DNA from 3 places in the Zooshikella sp. RANM57 genome. Region 1 is predicted to be linked to each of the others. Evidence: predicted binding sites of a transcription regulator. Region 1 holds the regulator's gene; each other region holds the start of a gene.

Evidence for each region. The regulator FNR, encoded in region 1, switches genes on or off when oxygen is low (the NO sensors DNR and NnrR bind a similar motif). The targets are predictions, from matches to a motif close to TTGATNTANATCAA.
Region 2: the regulator FNR is predicted to act here: its motif matches at 2,622-2,635, upstream of ACQ96U_RS20250 (Hsp20/alpha crystallin family protein).
Region 3: the regulator FNR is predicted to act here: its motif matches at 2,760-2,773, upstream of ACQ96U_RS17915 (TIGR01212 family radical SAM protein).

The regions. Positions count from the first base shown of each region.
Region 1 covers NZ_JBOIUB010000003.1:266,796-272,279, forward strand. The annotation lists gene ACQ96U_RS08530 (sulfite exporter TauE/SafE family protein) at 1-286, shown strand, start outside; gene hemN (oxygen-independent coproporphyrinogen III oxidase) at 397-1,779, shown strand; gene fnr (fumarate/nitrate reduction transcriptional regulator Fnr) at 1,895-2,656, shown strand; gene ACQ96U_RS08545 (adenine phosphoribosyltransferase) at 2,677-3,210, shown strand; gene ACQ96U_RS08550 (hypothetical protein) at 3,662-4,156, shown strand; gene ACQ96U_RS08555 (glycerate kinase) at 4,194-5,357, shown strand.
Region 2 covers NZ_JBOIUB010000011.1:46,401-51,884, forward strand. The annotation lists gene ACQ96U_RS20240 (S8 family peptidase) at 1-386, shown strand, start outside; gene ACQ96U_RS20245 (acyl-CoA dehydrogenase C-terminal domain-containing protein) at 530-2,314, opposite strand; gene ACQ96U_RS20250 (Hsp20/alpha crystallin family protein) at 2,734-3,180, shown strand; gene ACQ96U_RS20255 (hypothetical protein) at 3,392-3,634, shown strand; gene ACQ96U_RS20260 (acyl-CoA dehydrogenase C-terminal domain-containing protein) at 3,752-5,484, opposite strand, start outside.
Region 3 covers NZ_JBOIUB010000008.1:276,215-281,698, reverse strand. The annotation lists gene ACQ96U_RS17930 (LexA family protein) at 1-129, opposite strand, end outside; gene ACQ96U_RS17925 (Mor transcription activator family protein) at 926-1,297, shown strand; gene ACQ96U_RS17920 (hypothetical protein) at 1,480-1,746, shown strand; gene ACQ96U_RS17915 (TIGR01212 family radical SAM protein) at 1,789-2,691, opposite strand; gene ACQ96U_RS17910 (polynucleotide kinase-phosphatase) at 3,018-5,484, shown strand, end outside.

The DNA.
Region 1 (5,484 bases):
CAGCTCACTTACCTGGGCTGCAGCTACAGGGAATACTTGGAAAGCTGCGACCTTAATGGCGACCTTTGGGCTGGGAACATTACCCATTATGATTGCTTCAGGTTTATTTGCCCAGCAATTACATCGCCTGCTAAATAATCGTGGTATTCGCCAGCTACTCGGAATTTCTGTCATTCTTTTTGGCTGTTGGACCATACCAGGTCCTCATCAGGCTTGGCTCATGTCAATGACTCAATCATTATTACCCAATACTAACACCCCAGTTACACATCATATGTCGCATTAGTCGTTATAACGTGTGTCTAGCTAAATTGCGCTTGATGCACATCAAGACAAACCACACCAAACGTACATAAACTGGTCTCCTGAATATGATTAGGAGAGGCAACTTTAATTATGGTGCAAGCGCTTGAGTGGGACAGTCAATTGATTCACCGCTACGCAGTAAACGGTCCAAGGTACACGTCGTACCCAACAGCCGTTGAATTTACTGCACCATTTTCCGAAGTAGCCTATTTAAATGCAGCTAAACAAAGTAAGCAGTTAAATACGCCTCTTTCACTTTATTTTCACATTCCATTTTGCTCTAACATTTGCTACTACTGCGCTTGCAATAAGGTTATTACGAAGCAACGTAACCAAGCGGTGAGCTATATTAAAAACCTTATCCGTGAGATGCATTTTCATGCAGAATATTTTGGTCAACGAGAGGTAACACAACTACATTGGGGCGGTGGGACACCCACTTATTTAAGCTTGGAATTAATGCAACAGTTAATGGAGAAAACTAACGATTATTTCCAACTTGTAGATGATGCGAGTGCTGATTACTCAATAGAAATAGATCCAAGAGAAGCTGACTGGGCAACAATGGGCCATTTGCGCCAGTTAGGCTTCAATCGTATCAGCCTGGGGATTCAAGATTTTAATCCCATCGTACAACAGGCTGTAAACCGTGTTCAAACTGAAGAAGAAACATTAGCGGTCATTGATGCTGCACGAACCCTAAGCTTCAAATCCATCAATGTTGATTTGATTTATGGGTTGCCTCATCAAAACACTCAAAGCTTTTTGACTAGCCTGGATAAAGTCCTTGAGCTGGCACCAAACCGTCTATCAATCTTCAATTATGCACACCTCCCTGATCGGTTTAAACCTCAACGTCGTATCAATGAAAAGGACCTCCCATCACCCGCTGAAAAACTTTCCATTCTTAAGCACACTATTGAGCACCTTATTGATGCAGGTTATGTGTATATTGGGATGGATCACTTTGCACTACCAGAAGATGAATTGACAGAAGCAAAAGTCACAGGGCAGCTCCACCGTAACTTTCAAGGTTATACCACCCATAAAGAGTGCGACCTGCTGGGTTTTGGTTGCTCTGCTATTAGCCAGATTGGTAATACCTACTGGCAAAACCTGTCAAAATTGAATGAATACAGTCAGCAAGTAAGTCAAAATGTCTTCCCATTTCAACGTGGTTTTGTTTTATCGATAGAAGATCTTCTTCGTAGAGAGGTTATCAGTCAACTGATTTGCCACTTTGAGTTAAACATTCATCAAATAGAGCAACAGTTTGAAATTGATTTTAATAACCATTTTGCTTATGAGTTAGAAGCATTACAGTCAATGGCAGATGATGGCTTGCTTATCATTAATAAGGACAGCCTACTGGTACAACCTAAAGGTCAACTACTGATTCGTAATATATGTATGGTATTTGACCAATACTTGGCTGCAAATAATGAAGCAACGCGCTTTTCAAAAGTAATATGACTCCATCTTAGTAATTCCCGTTGGAGTTTTTAGTAGTTTCCCCTACAATAGCCTCTAATCAGATACTAGCATTAAACATATATGACGACGGAAGTTGATTAGAGGCCCTCACAGCATGACGTCGAAACCTACTGTAAAACAGTTCAATCAAGTGGCCTGTAAAGAGTGTGCATTGCAACCTCTTTGCCTGCCTATCGCTTTAAATACTGAAGACATTGATTTACTTGATAAAATTATTAAGCGGGGACGACCCTTGCGAAAGGGGGAGCACCTGTTTCTTGAAGGAGATAAATTTGCCTCCATTTACGCTGTCCGCTCTGGAGCACTAAAAACCTACACCTCAACCAATGATGGTGATGAACAAATTACTGGTTTTCACTTACCTAGTGAGTTAGTAGGAATGAGTGGTGTCGACAGCGATGCCTACCCTGTTTCCGCTCAAGCTATTGAAACAACAACGGTTTGTGAAATTCCTTTTGACCGCCTAGATGAACTTGCAGAATCTTTGCCTGAACTGCGTCGTCAACTAATGCGGATCATGAGCAAAGAGATTCGTGAGGATCAGCAAATGATGCTTTTATTAAGCAAGAAAAATGCTGATGAGCGTATTGCTACTTTCCTTGTCAACCTGGCAACACGCTTTAGACGCCGCGGATACTCATCGCAGTCTTTCCGACTTCCTATGTCTCGTAATGAAATGGGAAATTATTTGGGACTTGCCGTTGAAACTGTCAGCCGTGTTTTCACCCGTTTCCAAAAAAATGGCTTAATCGTCGCTAATGGTAAAGAAGTCAAAGTTGTTGACCCCATAAACTTGTGTTCTTTAGCAGGGGGTAAACCTGTTGAAGTTAAGAAAAATGGCAGCACTGACACCTAACAATAAGTAATCCGCTTTCTATGATTTTTGACGAATATTATATTAAGTCATTAATACGCAGTGTTAATGATTGGCCAGCGCCTGGTGTTGTCTTTCGGGATGTTACTCCCATCTTCCAATCCCCCAAAGCACACAGAATGGTTATAGATAGTCTGATCCAACGCTACGTAGACACTGAAGTTACCCATATTGCAGCACTTGATGCTCGTGGTTTTTTACCTGGTGCTGTTATTGCCTACGCGCTAAACAAGCCGTTAGTTTTACTTCGCAAGCAAGGCAAGCTCCCTGCCGAAACAGAAACAGAAACCTACGACTTAGAATATGGGCAAGCCACCATCGAGGTACAACGTGGAGTGCTAAATGAAAATGACTCCGTCCTGCTCATTGATGATTTGATTGCAACGGGTGGAACTCTACTTGCTGCAGCTACACTGATAAGGCGGTTAGGTGCCCACATATATGAAGCAGCCGCTATTATTGATTTACCAGACTTAGGTGGTAGCACAAAGCTACAAGATGCCAATATTCCAACGTTTACCCTCTGCGCGTTCTAGACTTTATCAATACAGCTTTCAACCAATAGTTCATTCTGCCAGGTTAACAACCTGGCAGAAGGCTGTTTTTCTGCATTAAATAGCTAAAATGCCATCACTCAAAACAAGTTTAACGTTACTCCTTACAAATCTTCATTTCCCCGTCATACTTTTGTCTTTAAAACAACATACATGTTTGAATAATTGACACCATCATTCAAAAGAGCCATAAAAAAAATAGCCTAAGTCGATTTGTATTATTAATAACTACGGCTATTTATGCTTTTTACATGGACTAAATACACTAACTCAACAAGTTACAGTGACTTTTGTAAAAAATAGGCTAGGTTAATGGGAAAGGTAATTATAAAAACAAGTGATTACTTTCCATAAACAGCCCTACCTGTAGATTGGTCAATATTATGCATGGCTTCCTATATAGATTTTAGGGCTGCGATAAGAGAGTGAGACCATGGGAATCTGTCCAGATGAACTTCGCCACTATGTAATTAAACCCACATTAGACTACATAGATATGTGGTCCCCTTTTGCAGAAAACCTTCTACTGGGGACTGCAGCTCAAGAAAGTGGATTAGGCTTTTACTTGAAGCGTCGGAAGCAGCGCTCATTAGGCATCTACTGCATTACACCCATGATGCATAAAAATATATGGGACCGTTACTTAGTTAAACACTCTGATTTAGCGAGTAAAATTCGCGGATTAGCCAGTCAACATGAGTTTCTTGCGAACCCACATGCTGAACTTGCTACTAATTTATCCTATGCAACAGCAATAGCTTGGTTAATTTATAAACGTAATCAAAACTTCATTGAGTCTGAACCCAGTAATATTTATATGCTAGCCAAATGTTGGCGACGTTTTTACCATGTAAGACCCCAAGCACATCTAGAATCATTTATACGGCACTATCAAACTTTAATTTTAAATAACAGTGAAGCAGCCTAGTTGTTTAGATATTCACTGCAATGACAGGGACCGAGCCATGCATATTTTAATTGCACCGGACTCATTTAAGGGATCGCTGACAGCCTTAGAAATATGTCAAACATGTACCTCCGCAATTCACTCAATAGCGCCTAATACTCAAATTACATCTTTTCCCCTTGCCGATGGTGGAGAAGGAACAGTTGATGCGTTTTTACATAATGCAGGCGGAGAAAAAATTAATCTGACGGTTACTGGCCCATTAAATCAACCAGTCGAAGCCTTTTATGGCATTCTGGCTGATAATAAAACAGCCATTATTGAGATGGCCAGTTGTGCTGGTTTACCTTTGCTTACAGCTGATCAGCAAAATCCACTCTCTACCACCACCAAAGGTGTTGGTGAGTTAATACTTAATGCCTTTGATAGACAATGTAATAAAATAATACTGGGGCTAGGTGGCAGTGCCACTCACGATGGAGGCGCGGGTGCTTTAAACGCGTTAGGATTTCGGTTTCTGGATGATCAACAGCAGCCTATCCCTCCAGGTGCTGAAGGTCTGCTGAAATTAGTTTCTATTAATAGCAGCAACGTAGACCCCAGAGTTGCAAATACAGAATTTATCATTGCCAGTGATGTAACAAATCCCCTACTGGGAGATCATGGTGCCGCTAGCGTATTTGGACCTCAAAAAGGTGCTACCCCCGAAATGATCCCCACACTGGATAAAGCGGTTGAAAACCTTACCCAGTTACTCGCCAAACACTTTGATATACCTGCACTTGAAATCATACAACAGTCTGGAGCTGGAGCCGCAGGAGGTATGGGAGCTGGGCTACTTACAAGTTTGCCCAATACCTCTATTCACTCTGGTTTTGAAGTTATCGCAGAACATCTCAACTTAACTGATTTATTTAAACAAGGTCACCTGGACCTTGTCATTACCGCTGAAGGGCAGGTTAATCAACAAACCTCTCAAGGCAAGCTTCCTGTAGGAATCGCAAAACTTGCCAGCCAGTACGACTTACCCGTTATCGCTTTAGTAGGTAGTATTGGTAAAGGTGCAGAACTTACTCACGAACAAGGTATCACTAGCATTTTTAGTATCATCAACCAACCCATGTCCCTTGAGCATGCAATAGCCCATGCTGATGAGCTTCTACACCAAACCATGCGCGAAATTTTTCGCCTCGTTAAAGCTTATCATGTCGAAAAAGTGTAAGGTCAAAACTACTTGATCATAGCAACAGCTCACTAGATACAGCCTTACACATGATAATTGTTCCTGCATAAACTGCCTGCTCACCTTCCATAGTAGTCAAGCGCTGACAACAATTTATGAAGGGTAT
Region 2 (5,484 bases), on a different contig from region 1:
TTGATGTTGCTGCACCAGGGGGAGAAACACGTATCGTTATTAATGGTCATGTACAACAACAAACGTATAATGGCATTTTATCTACGATTGAAGGCGGCTATGCTTTCTACCAGGGTACCAGTATGGCTGCGCCTCATGTCGCGGGTTTGGCTGCATTAATGTATTCAGTTAATCCAAAATTAACCCCTGCAGAAACCAAGCAAATTTTGAAAGAAACAGCAAAGCCATTCTCTGCTAATGCACCGCTTTGTAAAAAGTATGACTGTGGTGCTGGAATCATAGATGCGGGTGCTGCCGTTAAAAAAGTCAAATCTATAATGGATGAGGATACAACAACGCCTGAAACAGAGGATGATACCTGTTCTTGGCTTGATTGGTCTTGTTAGCCTATTAGATAAAAAAGTGTATGAATTTGATGATAGCGAAGGTACAAAGTACTTGTCGCTATCATCAATGAGGCAGTTTGTTATATACGTATAATGAAGAACGCTAACAACAAACTCTACCATTTATTCGCGAAGGGCAGCGTTTAAAACTGCTTTTCTTCAAGTGAAAATAAATCTTCACTTCCTGCCATAATACATTGCTCAAGCCCGTAAATACGTGGCAGTAGACGGTTAAAATAGTAACGTGCGGTCTTCAGCTTGGCATCATAAAAAGCGTTATCCTGATCAGACTTTTGAGTGATAACAGCCACCACTTTTAGCCACATATACGCAAGGGCTACATACCCAAACAGGTGTAAATACTCAACGGAAGCGGCACCAATTTCATTTGGGTTATTTTTTGCCTTATCTATCACCCAAGCCGTTACTTTTTCAAGTGTAACTATTGCATTTTGCAAAGGCTGCAAAAACTCATGCATGACATCAGTCTGCTGTTGTTCAATGAGATCTCTAATTTCAGCAATAAACTCATCAACATACTGACCACCATTAGCAACGACTTTCCGCGCAACAAGATCAAGTGCTTGTATTCCATTTGTGCCTTCATATATTTGTGCTATACGCACATCTCGAACAAGCTGCTCCTGTCCCCACTCTGAGATATAACCATGACCACCAAGTACTTGCTGACCTAAAACACACGCATCTAATCCCATATCCGTAAAAAATGCTTTCGCCACAGGCGTCATTAATGCAACAAAATCTTTTGCTTTTTTCTGCTCTGTTTTATCCTGGCTATATTTTGCGGTGTCTAACTGTAAGGCAACATACGTCGAAAAGATCCGCGCACCTTCAGTCAAAGCCTTCATGTTAAGCAACATTCGTCGTACATCAGGATGAACTAACAATGGATCAGCATATTTATCTGCATATTTTACACCTTCAGGAGATCGCCCTTGTAATCGATCTTTAGCGTAGTTTGCAGCAATTTGATAGGACGCTTCAGCACAACCAATACCTTGAATACCAATTGATAGCCGCTCATAGTTCATCATGGTGAACATGTACATTAAGCCTTTGTTTGCTTCACCCACCAGAAATCCACGAGAGTCATCAAAGTTAAGGACACAAGTGGCAGAAGCCTTAATGCCCATTTTATGTTCAACAGAACCACAATTAACCTGGTTAAACTCACCTAGCGAACCATCTTCATTCACCCAAATTTTGGGAACAATAAACATTGATATGCCTCTTGAACCTTCAGGGGCATCAGGTAGTTTTGCTAACACTAAATGAATGATATTTTCGGTCAGGTCATGCTCGCCACCTGTAATAAATATTTTGCTCCCTGTAATCGAGTACGTTCCATCCGCATTAGGCTCAGCTTTAGTTCGAATAATACCCAGGTCAGAACCAGCATGTGCCTCAGTTAGGCACATTGAACCCGCCCACTCACCTGAATACATCTTGGGTAAAAACTGTTGTTTAAGCTTATTATCTGCATGTGAGTCTATGGCTAAACAAGCACCGACGGTTAACACCAAATATAAAGCGAGTGAGTTATTTGCCCCATAAAGCATTTCCTCAAAATGGACAGACAACATCTTTGGCATTCCCATTCCACCAAATTCAGGATTACCAGTAATGCCTAACCACCCTCCTTCAGCAATGGTTTGATATGCTTCTTTAAAACCTTTTGGTGTTACAACCTGACCATCTTGCCAGGCTACACCTTGGCTATCACCAGACTGGTTAAGTGGAGCCAGTAATCCACCCGCTATCTTATTGCCTTCTTCCAAAATGGCTTCAGCAATATCACTATCAACCTGCTCCTTTAACGCAGGCCAAGAATGCCACTTCTCCTGACATTTAAAGACATCATTTAGCAAAAAACGAATATCATTTAAGGGTGCATTATATTCAGCCATGATGGCACCTCAGCAAAGTTTATAATTGAATATTTTTTATGTAGGCTTCTACGGTTCACCTGAATATGAACCACTATACATTTTATGTAGTGTTTTATTGATGCTTAACATCAAATAATAATTAGAGAAAAACTCTAATCCCACACAACTAACAATCCTTTAAATACTAATATCTCACTTTATAACTATCATACCTTATAAACATTTTTATTGTATCTGTCACAATATGACTATTAAGTATTATTAATAGCTCGAATACCTTACGAGAAACCATCTACGCCCCCCTGCTATATCGGTAAAAATTTGCATGATATTTATCAATATACTTTTAACAATTTTCCAATACAGTATCGTTTACGAAACAGAGTCAATACTCAACAATAATCATACCGTTACGTTATTTCATGGAGGAATAAAACATGAGTATGGTTCCGTGGAATCCCTTCAGTGAACTTGAAACTCTTCTGGATCGATATCAACGTCTATCAGGTAAATCGACCCAAAGTCCCGGTGGCCGAGAAGCAATGAAAGTGAATGATTGGTCACCTGCGGTTGATATTAGTGAAACCGCTGAAGAATACCTTATTAAAGCAGAGTTACCTGAAATCAAAAAAGAAGACGTTAAAGTCGCTGTCGAAGAAGGTGTATTAACAATTCAAGGTGAGAGAAGATACGAGTCAGAGGATAAAAACCGTAAACATCACCGTGTTGAACGTTTTTATGGCAGTTTTGCTCGCAGCTTTCACCTTCCAGAAGATACTGACACAAATGCTATTCGTGCTGAGTTTACTGATGGTATGCTCAACTTACATTTACCCAAAATGGAAAAACCCACTTCGCGCTCAGTAGAAATTGATATTAACTAATCGCTAACCTTGTCGGGAGCTTGTCAAGCAAGAGCTCCCGACATCAATATTTTTTTCAAAATCTTAATTCAGAACCACCCGCTTGCTTTATCGTTATCAGATTAACGATTAATTCCGTTCACCATTATTCCCTGACATTCTTTGTAAAACCAAGATTTATGAATTATTTTTAACTGTTAATTTACAGAAAAAATAGCAAAAATTAAATCTTATGCATTTATGGCTTCTTATTGTCATTCACAGCTTTAATATTCTACTTGAAAGCCAAACTGAGCAGCATGACTTTGTTTGTCAGCGTCTCTATAAAAGCCAAGTAATCAAAAAGCAGCTCGTTTCAGTTATCTGGCTCATTGCCTCTTTCTTTATTATTAACTGTCCTCTGTTGCCAATGGTCATCATCATTGCTCTAAGTGCGACATTCTTAGGCTTTATGATTTTGGATGAAACCAAATAAAAGGATACCTATAAAAAAAAGCCCGCTTAAAGCGGGCCAGGTAAAGGAGCTGTATGAAAATTACCAAACCAGAAACAATACACTTCACTTTGAATTTATAGCCTATAAATCGAAAATTTACTCTACACCAAACTCATCTTCAGCCATTTCCATTAAGTTATCCGCACCTGACAATAAGGCTGCTTTGTGCATTTGGGTACGAGGCAAAATCCGCTTAAAGTAAAAACGTGCTGTTTTGACTTTGGCGGTGTAATAACTTTCTTCTGTGGTTCCAGCGTTTAACTTTTCCAAAGCCACTCTTGCCATATCCGCCCAGAAATAAGCCAAACAGGCGTAACCTGAATACATTAAATAATCAACGGCTGCCGCCCCTACTTCATCCCGGTTTTGCATCGCCGCCATACCTACTTTCAGAGTGATATCCCCCCACTCCTTATTAAGTTCGGCCAAGGGCTCAACAAATTCCTGTAAAGCTTCTACATCTGTATTAGCTTGACAGAATTTATGGACAACTTTAGTAAAACGCTTCAAAGCTTCACCTTGAGTCATCAGCACTTTACGTCCAAGCAGGTCCAGCGCCTGAATACCGGTTGTTCCTTCATATAACAAGGCAATTCGACAATCACGAACATTTTGTTCCATGCCCCATTCACGGATATAGCCATGACCACCATAAACTTGAAGACCTAAGTTAGCCGCTTCAAAACCAACTTCTGTCATAAACGCTTTCGCTATAGGGGTGATAAAAGAAAGCAGCTGCTCTGCGTCATTTCGTGCTTCTGTATCAGGTGAAAGCTTAGCAATATCAACTAATTTCGCGGCATAATAAGCAAGTGCTCGATTACCTTCCGCAAATGATTTAATCGTCATAATCATACGACGAATGTCAGGGTGAACGATGATGGGATCAGCAGGTTTATCAGGTGCTTTAGGACCAGATAAAGAACGCATTTGCAGACGGTCTTTGGCATAAGTTAAAGCACCCTGAAATGCTACTTCAGTATGCGCCAAACCTTGTAGACCTGTTCCCAAACGAGCAGTATTCATAAAGGTAAACATGCAGTTTAAACCTTTATTCGCAGGACCAATCAGATAACCAGTAGCTTCATCAAAATTCATAACACAGGTTGAGTTTCCATGAATACCCATTTTGTGTTCTAAAGAGCCACATTGCACTGCATTACGCTCACCTGGCTCACCTTGTCCATTAGGTAACCACTTAGGCACGATAAACAATGAAATGCCTTTGGTACCGGCAGGTGCATCAGGTAAACGTGCAAGAACGATATGAACAATATTATCGGCTAAATCATGCTCACCCGCTGAAATAAATATTTTGGTACCAGAAATACGATAGGAGCCGTCGGCATTAGGATCCGCTTTACAACGAAGTAAACCAAGATCTGAACCACAGTGAGGCTCAGTTAGGCACATGGTTCCTGTCCACTCGCCAGAAATCAGCTTAGTCAAATACACTTGCTTTTGGTCTTCTGTACCATGTGCAGAAAGCGTATTCATTGCTCCATGGCTTAAGCCAGGATACATGCCCCATGACCAATTAGCCTCACCGACCATTTCACTCAGAACCAGACCCAAGGACTCTGGTAAACCTTGACCACCATACTCTGGCTCATGAGCTAATGAAGGCCAACCACCTTCTACATATTGCTTATAGGCTTCTTTGAATCCAGAAGGCGTAGTTACGCCATCCGTAGACCACTTACAACCTTCTTCATCTCCAGTAAGATTTAAGGGGGCTAGAACTTGCTCACAAAACTTTGCCCCTTCTTCTAAGATGGCATTGACCATATCAGGTGTTGCTTCTTCACACCCTGGCATCGTTGCGTAAT
Region 3 (5,484 bases), on a different contig from region 1:
TCGGGGGTTTTGAGTTAAGCCATCCTCAATCTTATAAATTGCAGTTTGAGAAATATTAATCGTACTTGCTAACTCATCTTGTGTCAGGGAAAAATGTTCCCGGGCCAGTTTCACTCTATCGCCAATCATAATCATATTGCCTAAAAAATGTTCAATACGTATTCTTCATGAATCTCTTTCTGTATCAATGCTATTGCTTGCTAAGCTCACGACTACAATCACTTCATACTCACGCCTCTAAAGCAAAATCAAGCCCTTATTAGAGTGCGTGCATAGTACACCACATGTCGATTTTGTGACAATCATGATGAACAACTTCCAGTTGATTATAACAACTTTTAGTTGTAAAATTGAAGACTTATAATGGTACTCAAGGAGGTAAGAAACATACTTACATGACATGGAGCCTATCTAAACCAAGTACACTCTTAGCAACGAGTATAAACGGCTAGAAGAAAACAAACGTTTAACCTTTAGCTAGTCAACACTTTCCTTTAATAATTGTTTAAAACACAGGAGGAATAATCATGTTTTGAATTAACGTATTAAACAACTTAAAAATGAACACATATAAGTAATACAAATGAATTGAACTATAAAAAATTTTGACCTAATAGTAATACCTAGTTTGTATACATAAAGTGCTGTAACACACAGATGTGAATTAATACACTTTTGCCTGCAATAATAGGTATATTTTTCCCTATAAGAATTTTTAGAACCATTCAGTGCTCTTCACAAAAAAACAAAATGACCTATTGAACATAATATTTCGAAGAGTTCACAAGATGGCGTACTTCTTTCCCATAGAGGAATCAAATCTCGCACTTGCACTTCCTTGAGGAGGTAGCAGTACAAAGAACAGCTTATAAAAGTTCTCAGCGAGTTTACATATTACAGAAGACTATCTTACTAGGAATAACAAATGAACACACAAAATATATACGAAACTGAACTACCAGGCTTTCTAAAAAGCGCTGCCACTATCATAGGACTAGATGCCACTCTTACGTTAGCACAACGTTTAGGAGGAGCCCGGGTTTACATACCTCATGATACAAGTCCTGATCACCCTATTTCACTGGCAATTGGCCATGAAAGCGCAAAACTTCTCAGTGAACATTTTTCAGGTGAAACTGTTGAGCTACCTCGTAAATCCATTTTTATACGCTCACGTAATGCACTGATTAAAAAATATCATGATGATGGTTATCCCATTGATAAACTAGCATTAACATTTGGTATTACACGGCGTCATGTCTACAATATTCTATTCGCAAGCCACAAAAAACACTAACCTCTTCCAGCCCTAAATCAATGTTGTCAGTCATGCTATGACTGACAACTAACATCATGCATGAAAAAATTGAAATTTTTCACCTACAAATCACTTTCAGTTTTGACTACTCTGCTAACGACTACACCTATAATGAAGTACTTAGGTATTAGCGAAAATTGTAAGACTATTTGGAGAAAAACATGCAGCCACATATTATACCGCATGGACACTGGCAGCTTGATAAAACCGTCAACATGACGCACATCATCAGTACCGTGACCGTTATTATTTCACTATTCGTTTGGGGGGGAACCATTGACAAGCGAATTGATCAAAATAGCCAAAATATCCAGCATATTACTGAGCTTATTGCGCTTGAAAAAAATAGAGTGAATGAAATCACAGAAGATATGAAAAATGATATTCGTTCACTGAACGATAAAACGGATCGGCTCATCCGTCCATAGCTTAATCCACTCAACTCAGTGTATTTCAAAAATGAAATAATATTAAATTAATCCACTACCTTGACCTCCTTTTTCATTGAGATGTTTAACAATTTGATTAATCACTGGCCAGCGATTATTACACCACTCTGGTGCTAATAAAGTTGGCCGCTTTGCCGTCGCGGATACGCGATGAAATACGATATCTTTCGGTGTTTGGCGGATCATTTCTGCGGCAATCGCTGCATATTCATCTGCAGTTAGTGTTGATAACAATCCATTTTTCCATTGTTTTGCCATTTGACTTCCCTTAACCACCATTAAAGGATGCAACTTTAATCCTTCGCAGCCTAAGTCAATCACTTTAGACAACGTATCAAAGCTCGTTTGTGCAGATTCACCTGGCAACCCCACGATCAAATGCGTACAAATATTAAGCTTATACTGTTGTATTCGTTTCACCGCGTCCACATAAGCGGCGAAATTATGTCCTCGATTAATGCGTATTAAAGTATCGTCATTTGCAGTTTGTAAGCCAAGCTCTAGCCAAACCTCATAACCTTGTTGTTGATAACTGGAAAGTAATGACAAAACACTTTCAGGCAGACAATCTGGACGTGTTCCAACACATAGGCCAACAATATTATTGCTCCGTAATGCTTCTTCATACATTTGCTGTAGCGCGGACACTTCAGCATAGGTATTCGTATAAGCTTGAAAATAGGCTAAATATTTTTTAGCTCGCACATTTACTTTTGCCGAGCTTAACTGTTCGCTTATGTTTTTATTGGTCTTTACTTCACTATTAAAGGAAGCATTATTACAAAATGTACAACCACCAATGCCCAAGGTGCCGTCACGGTTTGGACAGGTAAACCCGGCATGAATTGATAGTTTATGAACCTTCTCATTAAAACGCTGACGTAGATACTGGCCAAACGTATAAACGTACTGATCTAACTGCATGTAGTTTTTCCAAAGGCACCAAAGCCAAATAAAAAGACGCTATGATACAGAGAACCGTAAAATTTAGTTTGACCTAAAGCATTTTGAATAGACTATCTAAATAGGTAATATTTTATTTAACTAGATAGAATTAAGCTTATATTAAAGAGACCTAAAAACTAATAACTCATTGAATATCAATAAGTTACAAATATGGCATAGAATTAGCTGTATCATGCTTACACTTTTAACTGGCGACAATACTTTTACACAGTTAGTAATAGCACCTAACGTTCACAGAGTGGGTTAGGCCGTGCTCAAGATGTTTAATAAATGATAATTCGCTAATGACCACAATAATGACAGAAAAAGAAATACAAATACCTGAAGTTTCGTTAATTTTACTGGTAGGCACTTCAGGTGCAGGAAAAAGTACCTTTGCTCGCAAACATTTTTTATCGACAGAAATATTATCCTCAGATGTTTGCCGAGGCCTCGTCTCTGATGATGAAAATGCACAAGATGCCTCTGCAGATGCCTTTGATGTACTTCACCTCATTGCAGAGCGTAGATTACGTCGTGGACTGCTGACGGTAGTCGACGCTACAAACGTTCAAGAATCAGCGCGACGCTCTTTACTTCGAGTCGCTCGCAAACAGCATTGTTTTGCCCAGGCTATTGTTTTGGATATTGCTGAATCCACCTGTCTAGAACGTAACAAAACGCGTCCAGACCGTGATTTTGGTCCTCATGTTATTCGTAATCAAGCCCGTCAGTTGAGGCGTTCAATGCGCCAACTTAAACGGGAAGGTTTTTCACAGGTCCATATTTTAAAAAGTGAAGAAGAGATCAATCGGGTTAGTTTCAAACGCATTCCGCTGTGGACTGATAAACGAAACGAGACAGGTCCCTTTGACATTATTGGTGATATCCACGGTTGCTTTGATGAGTTAGTCACGCTCCTAACAAAGCTGGGATATCATGTGGATCAAAATACTGCAGATCCTGTTTATCCTTATTCAATTACTCCCCCCGCTCAACGCAAAGCTATTTTTGTCGGAGACCTTGTTGATCGTGGCCCAAAAAACCCTGAGGTTTTGCGCTTAGTCATGTCAATGGTTCACCAAGGACATGCGCTGTGTGTAAGTGGCAACCATGATGACAAGCTCAAACGTAAGCTGGAAGGCCGGCAAGTAAAAGTAAATCATGGTTTGGAGCAAACACTGGCCCAATTAGAAAACGAACCAGAAGCATTTATACAACAGGTTTCCAGCTTTTTAGATGGCTTAATAAGCCACTATGTACTGGACAATGGTCGTTTAGTGGCTGCTCACGCAGGCATGAAAGAACACTATCAAGGACGAGCCTCTGGGACTGTACGTGCTTTTGCCCTCTATGGTGAAACCACTGGAGAAACTGATGAGTATGGCTTACCTGTTCGTTATGAGTGGGCCAATGACTACCGGGGTAAAGCCCTTGTGGTCTATGGACACACCCCCACTATTGAGCCTGAGTTCTTCAATAATACGATCTGTATTGATACCGGATGTGTATTTGGTGGCAAGCTAACAGCGCTACGCTATCCGGAACGAGAGCTTGTCAGTGTTCCAGCGTCACAGGTTTATTACGAACCTTCTCGTCCTTTATTTGAAGAGCAAGATACACGCTCCCTTCAACATCGTCATGATGATGTACTGAACATCAGTGATGTACAGGGTAAGCGTTTTATTACCACTCCTCTGCGTAACAAAATTTGTATTGAAGAGCAGTACGCGGCTGCCGCGCTAGAAACCCTTAGCCGATTTACCATTAATCCTAAGTGGATAAACTACCTGCCCCCTACCATGTCACCAGCGCATGCGAGTGAAGAAGCTGAATTATTAGAGGATCCACAACAAGCGTTGGATTATTTCCAACAGATGGAAGTGGAAACTGTAATTTGCCAGGAAAAGCACATGGGATCGCGTGCGATTGTGCAAATTTGTAAAACACCCGATGTCTCTCGTCGGGTATTTGGTATTCAAAGTGAAGCTATTGGCTGTTGTTATACACGGACAGGACGGCGATTTTTTAATGATGACACTTTAGAGCAAGCATTTTTACTTGAGGTACAACAAGCCGTCACAGACGTAGGCCTGTGGGATACACTCAAGACTGACTGGTTGACCCTTGATTGTGAGCTGATGCCCTGGTCATTTAAAGCATCAGAATTAATCCGTCAGCAATATGCAGCCGTTGGTTGTGCAGGAAATAATGTTTTACCTGTTGCCAATCTGCTCCTTGAGCAAGCAGCATTAAGAGGTGTTGATTTAAATGACTTAAACCAACGCATTGCAACACACCATCAGCATATCAGTGGCTTTAGACAAGCTTATCAACAATATTGCTGGTCAGTAACTGAAGTGAATCAGCTAAAGCTGGCGCCTTTCCATATTATGGCCAGTGAAGGTGCAATGCATACCGATAAAAACCACCAATGGCACATGACGCATATCAGTGATCTGGCTAAAGCCAGTAAAGGCCTTATTCAAGCGACTGATTATCGTATTATTCATCCTGTAGAAGAACATGAATGCCAAGCAGTCAGCCAATGGTGGCAGAGCCTACTCGAAAAGGGATCAGAAGGTATTGTGATCAAACCCATGGACTTTGTCTGCCACACCAATGTGGGCTTAGCTCAACCTGCATTGAAAGTACGCGGCAAAGAGTATCTGCGTTTAATTTACGGTCCCAACTATGATGCACCTGAAAATTTAGCGCGTTTAAAAAAACGAGGATTAGGTAAAAAACGTCGTCTTGCAATTAAAGAGTTTT